One region of the Streptomyces sp. NPDC026062 genome, then DNA from elsewhere that is predicted to be linked to it. Evidence: riboswitches for the same ligand, from Rfam matches in the RefSeq annotation. Region 1 holds a riboswitch; each other region holds the start of a gene.
The links. A riboswitch is a leader RNA that binds a small molecule or an ion and turns the genes downstream of it on or off. The one in region 1 is predicted to bind cyclic di-AMP.

Region 1 (2,192 bases):
TGTTCCTCGGAACCCCGGTGGACGAGACGGCGGCCAACGATCTGATCGCGCAGTTCATGTATCTGGAACACAACGCGCCCGACCGGCCGATCTCGCTGTACATCAACTCCCCCGGCGGCACGTTCGGCGCGATGACCGCCGTCTACGACACGATGGCGTTCCTCACCTGCGAGGTGGAGACCTACTGCCTCGGCCAGGCGGGGGCCGTCGCGGCCGTGCTGCTCGCGGCCGGAGCCCCGGGCGCGAGGCACGCGCTGCCGGGCGCCCGAGTGGTGGTACGGCAGCCCGAACTCACCGAGCCGGTACAGGGTCAGCCGTCCGACCTGGAGATCGAGGCGCGGGAACTGGCCCGCATGCGCGAGACCATGACCGGCATGCTGGCCCGTCACACCGGCCGCCCCGTCCCGCAGATCAACGCCGACACCGAGCGCGACCTCATCCTCGATGCCGAGGGCGCCAAGGACTACGGGCTGGTCGACCACATCATCCGGAACCGTCCGCTGCCGCAGTCCTCGCGCCCGGAGCGGTGAACTTCCGATGCCGCCACCGGAGTTCCCGCCGCTGCCCGCCCTGACCCGCGCGGAGGGCGAGTTCATCGACCGTTACCTGCAAGTCCTCGACCAGGTGGGCCGGATCAATCCGGCCCACGGCGGCGACACCTACGGGGCGCTGCGTGCCGCCCAGGCGCTCGCCTCCTACTCATCCGCACTTCGGGACGCGCTCACACTGATGCATGAGCGCGGCGAATCGCAGATCCACGCAGCCACGTTGACCCGGGCCCTGCGCGTCCTGGACGGCGAACGGCGCTCCCGTCGGGTCACCATCCCGCCCGCCCCGCCGAGTTGATCAGCACGCTGCCGCGACACGCCCGACGCGGCGACCGAATTATCTCGCTCGTTCGGCGTAGACGTTACTTCGCACGAGGGACAACTCGATTTGCGCTTTCGAGGTGGAAGACGGGCGAAATCTCCCCTTCCGCCGCTGGTGCGGCACCGGTCGACAAGTTCCGGAGGTGCACTCAGGACCACCTGTCCACCCGAACGGGTCAGCCGTGACGAGCCTCACATATCGCCGTTTCACCTCGGAAATCGGGCACTCGGTGAGTCAAGATCCCTGGGACGACAAGCCCCCGCCACCGCGGCGGGGCGGTCCGGGCGGACGCCGAGTCCTGCCGCCGTCCGGATGCCTGGTCGACAGGAGTGGATCGGCAGGAGTGGAGGACCCGAGCACAACGGGCCGACCGGACTTCCGGGCGGTCCTCGGGGTGAAGCCGCGACAGCGGCCGGGCAACTTCGCCAGCCCGAACCCGACAGGTCATCCTTCACAGGCGGCTGACGAAGGGTTGCGCATGAGTGCGCAGGTTCATGTCCCGTCTCTGCTCGCCCGGGCCACGACGGCCTCGGCCCTGACTCTCGCCGCTGTCGGCGGCACGCTGTTCGTTCCCGGCGCCGTGACCGAGGCCCAGGCAGCGACACATTCGATGAAGGCCCTCAACATCGCCGCGTCGAAACGGGGGGCGCCCTACCGGTGGGGCGCCACGGGGCCCAGCCGGTTCGACTGTTCCGGGCTGACGCTCTACTCGTTCAAGAAGGCGGGCAAGAAGCTCCCGCGTACGGCCCAGCAGCAGTACAACAAGACCCGCCACATCTCGTCCTCCCAACGGCAGCGCGGCGATCTGGTCTTCTTCCACTCCGGCCGCAGCATCTACCACGTCGGCATCTACGCCGGCAGCGGCAAGATCTGGCACTCGCCCAAGACCGGGGCCGTGGTCCGCCTGGAAAGGATCTGGACGAAGAGCGTCTACTACGGCCGGGTCCGCTGAAGCCCCTCCTCGGTCCGCTGCGACGGTCAGGGACCGGCCCCTGACCCCTCTTCCAGGCTGCGGCGGACGGGTCTGCCGAGGCCTTTCCCGGGTCCGCGGGGGACAGGCCCGATGAGGACAGGTCCACAGAGGCCCCGCACCGGTCCGCCACGCAGGGGCGGGGCCCGCCAGAGTACCCGCCCCCGCTCAAGCTCACGCGTCAGCGCAGCAGCGGACCGGTCACCAGGACCAGCCCCAGCGCGGTGAGTGCCGCGCCGCTGCCGCCCTCGACCACCCGGGCGGTACGCGGCCGGCGCAGCCACCGGCCCAGGCGGTCCACCAGAAGCGCCACGGCCGGGAACCAGATCAGCGCCAGCAGCACGACGATCGT
Region 2 (2,192 bases), 180 kb from region 1:
GACGGGGTGCCGGCGGCGGCGTTCGAGTCCCAGTTGTTGACGATCTGCGGGTTGCCCGAGGACTCGCGGATGACGTTGCGGTAGATGCCGTCGTAGCTGCCGGGGATACCGTTCTCGGCCATGACGGCGAGCGACTCCTTGATCCAGCCGTCGAGGTCGTTGGTGTACGTCGTCGCGGCCTGCGTGGAGGCGCTCGCAACGGTCTCCATGGCGACGGGCTCCGCCGTCCGCTCCGAACGGTCGGCGCGGTCGGTGCTCTCGGCGCGGTCGGCCGACTGCTGCGAGGCCTCGGCGGAGGAGTTGTCCGCCTTGAATTCGCTCTTGGCCGCAGCCTTGGGGGCGGCAGTCGAGGACTTGGCGCCGATGGTCAGCTTCAGGCCCGGGTGAATGAGGTCGGGGTTGTCGCCCACCACGCTCCGGTTGTCCTGGTACAGCCGCTCCCACCCGCCGCTGAGGGAATACCCCCGGGCGATCTTGGAAAGGGAATCACCGGAGACCACGGAATAGCTGGAGGACTTGGCCCCCTGTGCGGCAATTTCCCTGACCGACACGGAAGTCGAGGCTGCGGCCTTTTTCGCGACGACCGCCTGGGCGGGTGCGGCGGAAGCCGACCCGGCAGCGATCAGGGGGAGCGCCAGAACGGCTCCGCCCGCGCTCACGGCGATGAAACCGCGGGTCAGGGTGGTGGACTTGAAACGGCTGTGCTGACCCTTGAAGGGCATGGCGCTTTTCCTCTCCGCCGCCTGCGAGGTGAGCTGTCGGGTTCGGACTGGAGATGTCCGGCCGCACATGGCGACTTCACCCCTAGCCGTTCCGGATTCCGGAACGGCGGCAAACCTGGGTCCCCCGCTCCTGCCGCACGTGAAGTGGTCGGGTTACCGGACGGCGGCAGGATTCGGCGTTCCATCCGGATTGACGGTGACCGTAAGCGAGAAAGGCAGGGCGAAACAAGCCCGGAATTGGTGATCACAATTGATTCGCAAGATCAATAAAAGGAAATGTGCGACGCCGGTCACACCGGGGCGGGGCAACTTTCTTGGCGCGACAGGGAACCGAGGTCCGCGGATCCGCGTCGGGGGGCGAAAACGTGATGCCGACCACTGTGACCGAAAAGGGCGATTTGCCACGCCTTCGGGGATCATGAGCCACAGGCAAGCCGCTTTCGCGAACCTGTCACACCTTCCCGGCATGTCGCACAAACAGGACAGCTGGGGGCTCGCGGCCCGTGCGGCGCAGGCCGGCGCCTCAGCACCCCGTAGGGGCCCGGCCCACCGCGTGACGCGGTGGGCCGGGCCCCTACTGAATCCGTAGGCCGCTCCCCTGACCTCAGCCGGCCAGCAGCGCCTCCAGCGCCACCGCGGTGTCCGGGTACCTGTCCGCCAGGGCCACGCCCGACCCACCGGAATCGGGGCCCTCCCACGTCCCTTCCCAGCCCAGCAGCGCCGCCACCGCGTCGCAGGTCCCGGGGTGCGCGGCGAGCAGCGTGCAGCCGCGGGCGGCCTCCCGGCGGCCGGCCGCCGGCGCCTCCGGCTGCACCCGCCACGGCGGTATCCATGTGTCGAGCGCCCCGAGACGGCCCGGAAAGGTCCGTCCGGCCTCGCGGATGAGCAGGGGGGCCAGGTCGGCACCGCCCGCGCGCAAGGTGGTGACCAGAGTCGGCAGCCAGGGCAGGAGCACCGGGTCAGGCAACCGTCCGAACGCCTGCGACACCGCCTCCACCACGAAGTCCGTGAGCCCCGGTACGGGTTCCAGCGCGTGGACCAGGCCGCTGAGGTAGCGCGGGTACGCGGGCACCACGAGGGGGTTGTCCAGCAGTTCGTCACACCGCGACCGCAGCTCCGCACGGGAGAGCTGCCCGAGCCGCACCTGCGCCGCCCACAGGAGCGCGGTCCTCGACGGCTCCTGGGGGTGCGACTGGGCCAGGGCCAGCTGGAGCTGGGCGCGGTCACAGCCGAGCGACAGGGCCAGGTTCTCCATGCTGAAGAGGAAGCCGAGCATCGCCGCGACGTGGCGGACCGTGGCGTCGTCGTCGGTGAACGACATGGGCAGCAGGGTGCAGTAGTGCGCGTACCCGGCCTTGACGAAGGACTCGATCCAGGGCGGCAGGACCGGCTCACTGGTGCGGTAGTAGGCCAGCAGCCGCCGCACCCGGCGCAGTACCTCCGGTGCCCCGTCGACGTTGCGTTCGGCTC
Region 3 (2,192 bases), on a different contig from region 1:
GCAGGTACGGAACGCCCCGGACCGGTGCGGCGCGCGGACACGACGAAGGCCCCGGCGAGGTGCCGGGGCCTTCGTGGTGTCTTCCGTCCGGTCAGACGGCGACCCCGTGGGCGCGCAGGTAGGCGACCGGGTCCATGTCGGAGCCGTACGAGGGAGTGGAGCGGGCCTCGAAGTGCAGGTGCGGGCCGGTCGAGTTGCCGGTGGAGCCGGAGAGGCCGATCCGCTGTCCGGCGCCGACGCTCTGGCCGACGGACACACCGATCGAGGAGAGGTGGCCGTACTGGGTGTACGTGCCGTCCGTCATCCGCAGCACGATGTTGTTGCCGTACGCGCCACCCCAGCCCGCCTCGACGACCGTACCGGCGCCGACGGCGACGACGGAGCTGCCGGACGCGGCGTGGAAGTCGATGCCGGAGTGGCTGCCGGAGGACCAGAGCGAACCGCTGGACTTGTAGCCGGTGCTCACGTACGAACCGGCGACGGGGAGCTGGAAGGAACCGAGCCGGGCGCGCTCGGCGGAGCGGGCGGCACGGGCCTTCGCCTCGCGAGCCGCCTCGGCACGGGCGGCGGCCTTCGCCTTCACTGCCGCCTTCGCCTTCGCGGCGGCCTTCGCCCTGGCCTCCGCCTTCTTCTTCGCTTCGGCCTTCTTCTTGGCCGCCTCGGCCTTCTTCTCGGCGGCGTCGGCCTGACGCTGCTGCGCGTCCGCCTGTGCCTCGATCCGTTCGGCGAGGACGTTCTCGATGGCGAGAACCTGCGTGAGGCCGGTCTCACCGGCGGCGGGGGCCCCGGATTCCGCGGCGAGGGCCGGGGAGGCCAGTCCGCCGATGACGCCGGTGGTGGCCAGGGTCGCGATGCCGACGGCCTTCGCGCCGCTGCGCGTCAGACGGCCCGGGGCACGGTGCTTCCCGGTGGCACGGGTGAACGCCATGAAGTGGCTGATCCTTTCCTTCCTTCTCGCCTACCGGGTTAGCTGACGGGTTCGGAGCAGGAAGGTCTCCTACGGATCCCCTGCCTCGTGCGAGGCGCGGGCATCCGATTCACCCCAGGGACTGCGTGGGTCCCCGGCTCCCCAGGCTCGCGCCTGACGGGGACTCGGCGATGGCTGCCCGGTACGTCGCGGATGCGGCATACGAGTGGCGGACAGCGCAGCCGACGCTAGACGGGGGCGCTTCCCCCCACCAAACGGACAGGCCGATTTGTCGCACATCCCACAGGGCAGACAGGCAACCTCTCCCACAAAACAGACAAAAAGGAAGGTCCTGACGGAGATCTCTCCATCAGGACCTTCCTTTTGCCCAGACATGGGGCGAATTGACTGTTTCGCTCAGCCGGTCACGACCGAAACCTCACCGATGCCGAGGGCCCTGACCGGATCGGCGATCTGCGCGGCGTCGCCGACCAGGACCGTGACCAGACGGTCCTGCGGGAAGGCATTGACCACGGCCGCGGTCGCCTCGACCGTGCCGGTATCCGCGAGGCGTGCGTACAGGTGTGCCTGGTAGTCGTCCGGGAGATGCTGCTCGACCTGGTCGGCGAGGGTGCCGGCGACCGAGGCCGCCGTCTCGAACTTCAGCGGGGCGACGCCCACGAGGTTCTGCACGGCCGTCTCGCGCTCGGCGTCCGTCAGCCCTTCGGCCGCCAGGGTCCGCAGCACCTTCCACAGGTCCTCCAGCGCCGGACCGGTGGACTCCGTGTCCACGGAGCCGCTGATGGCGAGCATGGCGGCGCCCGTCGCCCCGGAGACGGAGTCCGGGGCAGAGGAGCGCAGCACCTGGGCGAAGGCCCGTACGCCGTAGGTGTAGCCCTTCTCCTCGCGCAGCACCCGGTCGAGACGGGAGGTGAGCGTGCCGCCCAGGCAGTACGTGCCGAGAACCTGCGCCGGCCAGACGCTGTCGTGGCGGTCGGCGCCGATGCGGCCGATCAGCAGCTGCGTCTGCACGGCGCCGGGGCGGTCCACGATCACCACACGGCCCGTGTCGTCGGCGGTGATCGGCGGGACGGGGCGGGGCTCCGCGGTGTTGCCCGACCAGTCGCCGAGGGTGTCCGCGAGCAGCCCGTCCAGGTCGATGCCCGTGAGGTCGCCGACGACCACGGCCGTCGCGGTGGACGGGCGGACGTGGGCGTCGTAGAAGGCGCGCACGGCCGCCGAGTCGATCCGCTCCACGGTCTCCTCGGTGCCCAGGCGCGGGCGC
Region 4 (2,192 bases), on a different contig from region 1:
CGCCGACCTCGCCAGCCGCTCGCAGCAGATCGCCGTGGCGGAGAAGGTCCTGGAGGACCGGGGGCCGAACGCGTGGCCCAGCTGTGCGGTCATCTCGGGCCTGGCCACGGACAGCGGCCTGCCCGGTGTGGATCCGGGCACCACGCCCTCCGCCGACCCGTCGGTGAGCGCCGACCCCTCCGAGGACGCCACCGCGTCGGACGACGCGTCCTCGGACGCGACGACGCCGGCGGACGGGGCCACGGACGCCGCCGGGGGCGATGCCTCGGCCGATGCCTCGGGCGGCGCCGAGGGCAAGGGCAGGATCCCGGACGCGTCCGCCTCCCCCTCGGCCACGCCCTCCACCACGCCCTCGGGCAAGGCCTCCGGCGCCGAGAACGGATCGACGGGGGGCCAGGAGAAGTCCGGCAAGCACCGGGGCGCTCCGGCCCCCGAGGAGACCCGGGGGAGCGGCGGCGGCGACCGGGAGGCGGGGCGCCATGCCTCGCGCGGTGAGAGTGGCGCACGCGACACCGGTGCTCCGGCTGCTGACGGTACGTACACCGTGCGCGCCGGCGACAACCTCTGGGCGATCGCCGAAGCTCAGGAGCTGCCGGGCGGCTGGACCCAGCTGTACGAGGCCAACAAGGCGGAGGTGGGCTCCGACCCGGACCTCATCCTGCCTGGCCAGAGCCTCGATCTCGGTGTGAAGGCGGACTGAGAGCGGTCTGATGATCGGCTGAGAATGCCTCAAAATTTGAGGTACTTAAGAGGCCTATGTCCCACTTTTGACGGAGTGAGACATGGGTCTCTTTGCGTGAACTGGCGTGTCTTGTCCGGGAGGTCCCGCCACATCCGTTCCGACCTGCGCAAATGATGGTTCTTCGGATGCAAGGAAGGGCCGTTTATCCGGTATGTCTATCTTTGGATATCGGGGCTGGGTGTGTTTACGGTCGGAACCGCTCGCACCGCGGGCCCCGTCGACCGTCACGCCGAATCCTGCCGTCGGTCGAAGGGAACAGACGCGTAAAGCGCCGTAGGCAGGAGCGGGGGACCCAGGTAAGCGCCGGGCCCGGTCGTCGAGAGACGCATCAGGACCGGCTTGGGGTGAAGTCGTGCGCTAGGACGCGCGGCCGGGCAACTCACTTGGCCCGAACCCGACAGCTCACCTCGTAGGCGTCGGTGAGGAGAAGTCTCGATGCTGCTCAACAGCAAGGGCAACAAGCACCGTCGCCCGTCCAAGGCCGTCCGTATCGCCACGCTCGCCGGTGTCGCCGGTGCCGCCATCGCCGTCCCCCTGATGGGTGCGACCGGCGCTTCCGCCGCTTCCGTGTCCACCTGGGACGCCGTCGCCCAGTGCGAGTCCGGTGGCAACTGGTCCATCAATACCGGCAACGGCTACTACGGCGGTCTGCAGTTCTCGCAGTCGAGCTGGGCCGCCGCCGGCGGTACCCAGTACGCGGCCCGTGCCGACCTGGCCACCAAGGCCCAGCAGATCGCCACCGCCGAGAAGCTCCTCGCCATCCAGGGCCCGGGTGCCTGGTCCTGCGCCGGCGCCGGCAACCTGAGCAACGACGGTGTCGACCCGGGCGTCGACACCGGCTCCTCCGCCGCCAGGACCGAGACCGCGCCCAAGCAGGAGTCCGCGCCGGTCCAGCAGGCCGAGCCGAAGAAGGCCGAGCGCGCCGAGGCCCCCGCCACCAACCGCTCGGACCGCTCCGCCGCCCCGAAGAAGGCCGAGCAGAAGAAGACCGTCACCACCCCGACCGGTGCCAAGGTCGCGAAGGGTGACGGCGAGTACAAGGTCGTCTCCGGCGACTCCCTGAGCAAGATCGCCGCCGACCACAAGGTCAAGGGCGGCTGGGAGAAGCTCTTCGAGCTGAACAAGGACATCGTCAAGGACGCCGACCTGATCTACCCGGGTCAGCAGCTCCACCTGACGAAGTAGTCGCGATCCCTCCTCGCTGACATCTCCGGCCGCCCCGGCCCGGTGCGCACCTTCCCCCCGTGCGTACCGGGCCGGGGTCGGCCGGTTTCGAGTTTGATCGTTCAACTGTTGTAGTTACTCGTCAGTAAATTTCTGGACCTTTGCCCCGCTATGCCTGCCCTTGGGTCCTTTTTCGTCCCAGGGGACGGGCGGTCGGCCGGTTGCGGCGGCCGGGCCGGTTAGGCTCTTGTCGCAAGGCCAAAGCGACCCTGCACCACCAGCGTCA

Region 2: linked by a shared signal. The riboswitch ahead of ACZ4LX_RS14135 (transglycosylase SLT domain-containing protein) and the one ahead of ACZ4LX_RS13380 (C40 family peptidase) in region 1 are both predicted to bind cyclic di-AMP.
Region 3: linked by a shared signal. The riboswitch ahead of ACZ4LX_RS20180 (M23 family metallopeptidase) and the one ahead of ACZ4LX_RS13380 (C40 family peptidase) in region 1 are both predicted to bind cyclic di-AMP.
Region 4: linked by a shared signal. The riboswitch ahead of ACZ4LX_RS23905 (transglycosylase family protein) and the one ahead of ACZ4LX_RS13380 (C40 family peptidase) in region 1 are both predicted to bind cyclic di-AMP.

The regions. Positions count from the first base shown of each region.
Region 1 is NZ_JBVHOQ010000012.1:17,610-19,801, reverse strand. It holds gene ACZ4LX_RS13390 (ATP-dependent Clp protease proteolytic subunit) at 1-530, shown strand, start outside; gene ACZ4LX_RS13385 (hypothetical protein) at 538-846, shown strand; cyclic di-AMP (ydaO/yuaA leader) riboswitch at 1,174-1,345, shown strand; gene ACZ4LX_RS13380 (C40 family peptidase) at 1,349-1,822, shown strand; gene ACZ4LX_RS13375 (LysE family translocator) at 2,022-2,192, opposite strand, start outside.
Region 2 is NZ_JBVHOQ010000012.1:198,189-200,380, reverse strand. It holds gene ACZ4LX_RS14135 (transglycosylase SLT domain-containing protein) at 1-722, opposite strand, end outside; cyclic di-AMP (ydaO/yuaA leader) riboswitch at 726-911, opposite strand; gene ACZ4LX_RS14130 (DUF5682 family protein) at 1,327-2,192, opposite strand, start outside.
Region 3 is NZ_JBVHOQ010000021.1:15,412-17,603, reverse strand. It holds gene ACZ4LX_RS20180 (M23 family metallopeptidase) at 92-928, opposite strand; cyclic di-AMP (ydaO/yuaA leader) riboswitch at 942-1,108, opposite strand; gene ACZ4LX_RS20175 (M16 family metallopeptidase) at 1,325-2,192, opposite strand, start outside.
Region 4 is NZ_JBVHOQ010000027.1:42,210-44,401, reverse strand. It holds gene ACZ4LX_RS23910 (transglycosylase family protein) at 1-700, shown strand, start outside; cyclic di-AMP (ydaO/yuaA leader) riboswitch at 1,002-1,173, shown strand; gene ACZ4LX_RS23905 (transglycosylase family protein) at 1,178-1,927, shown strand.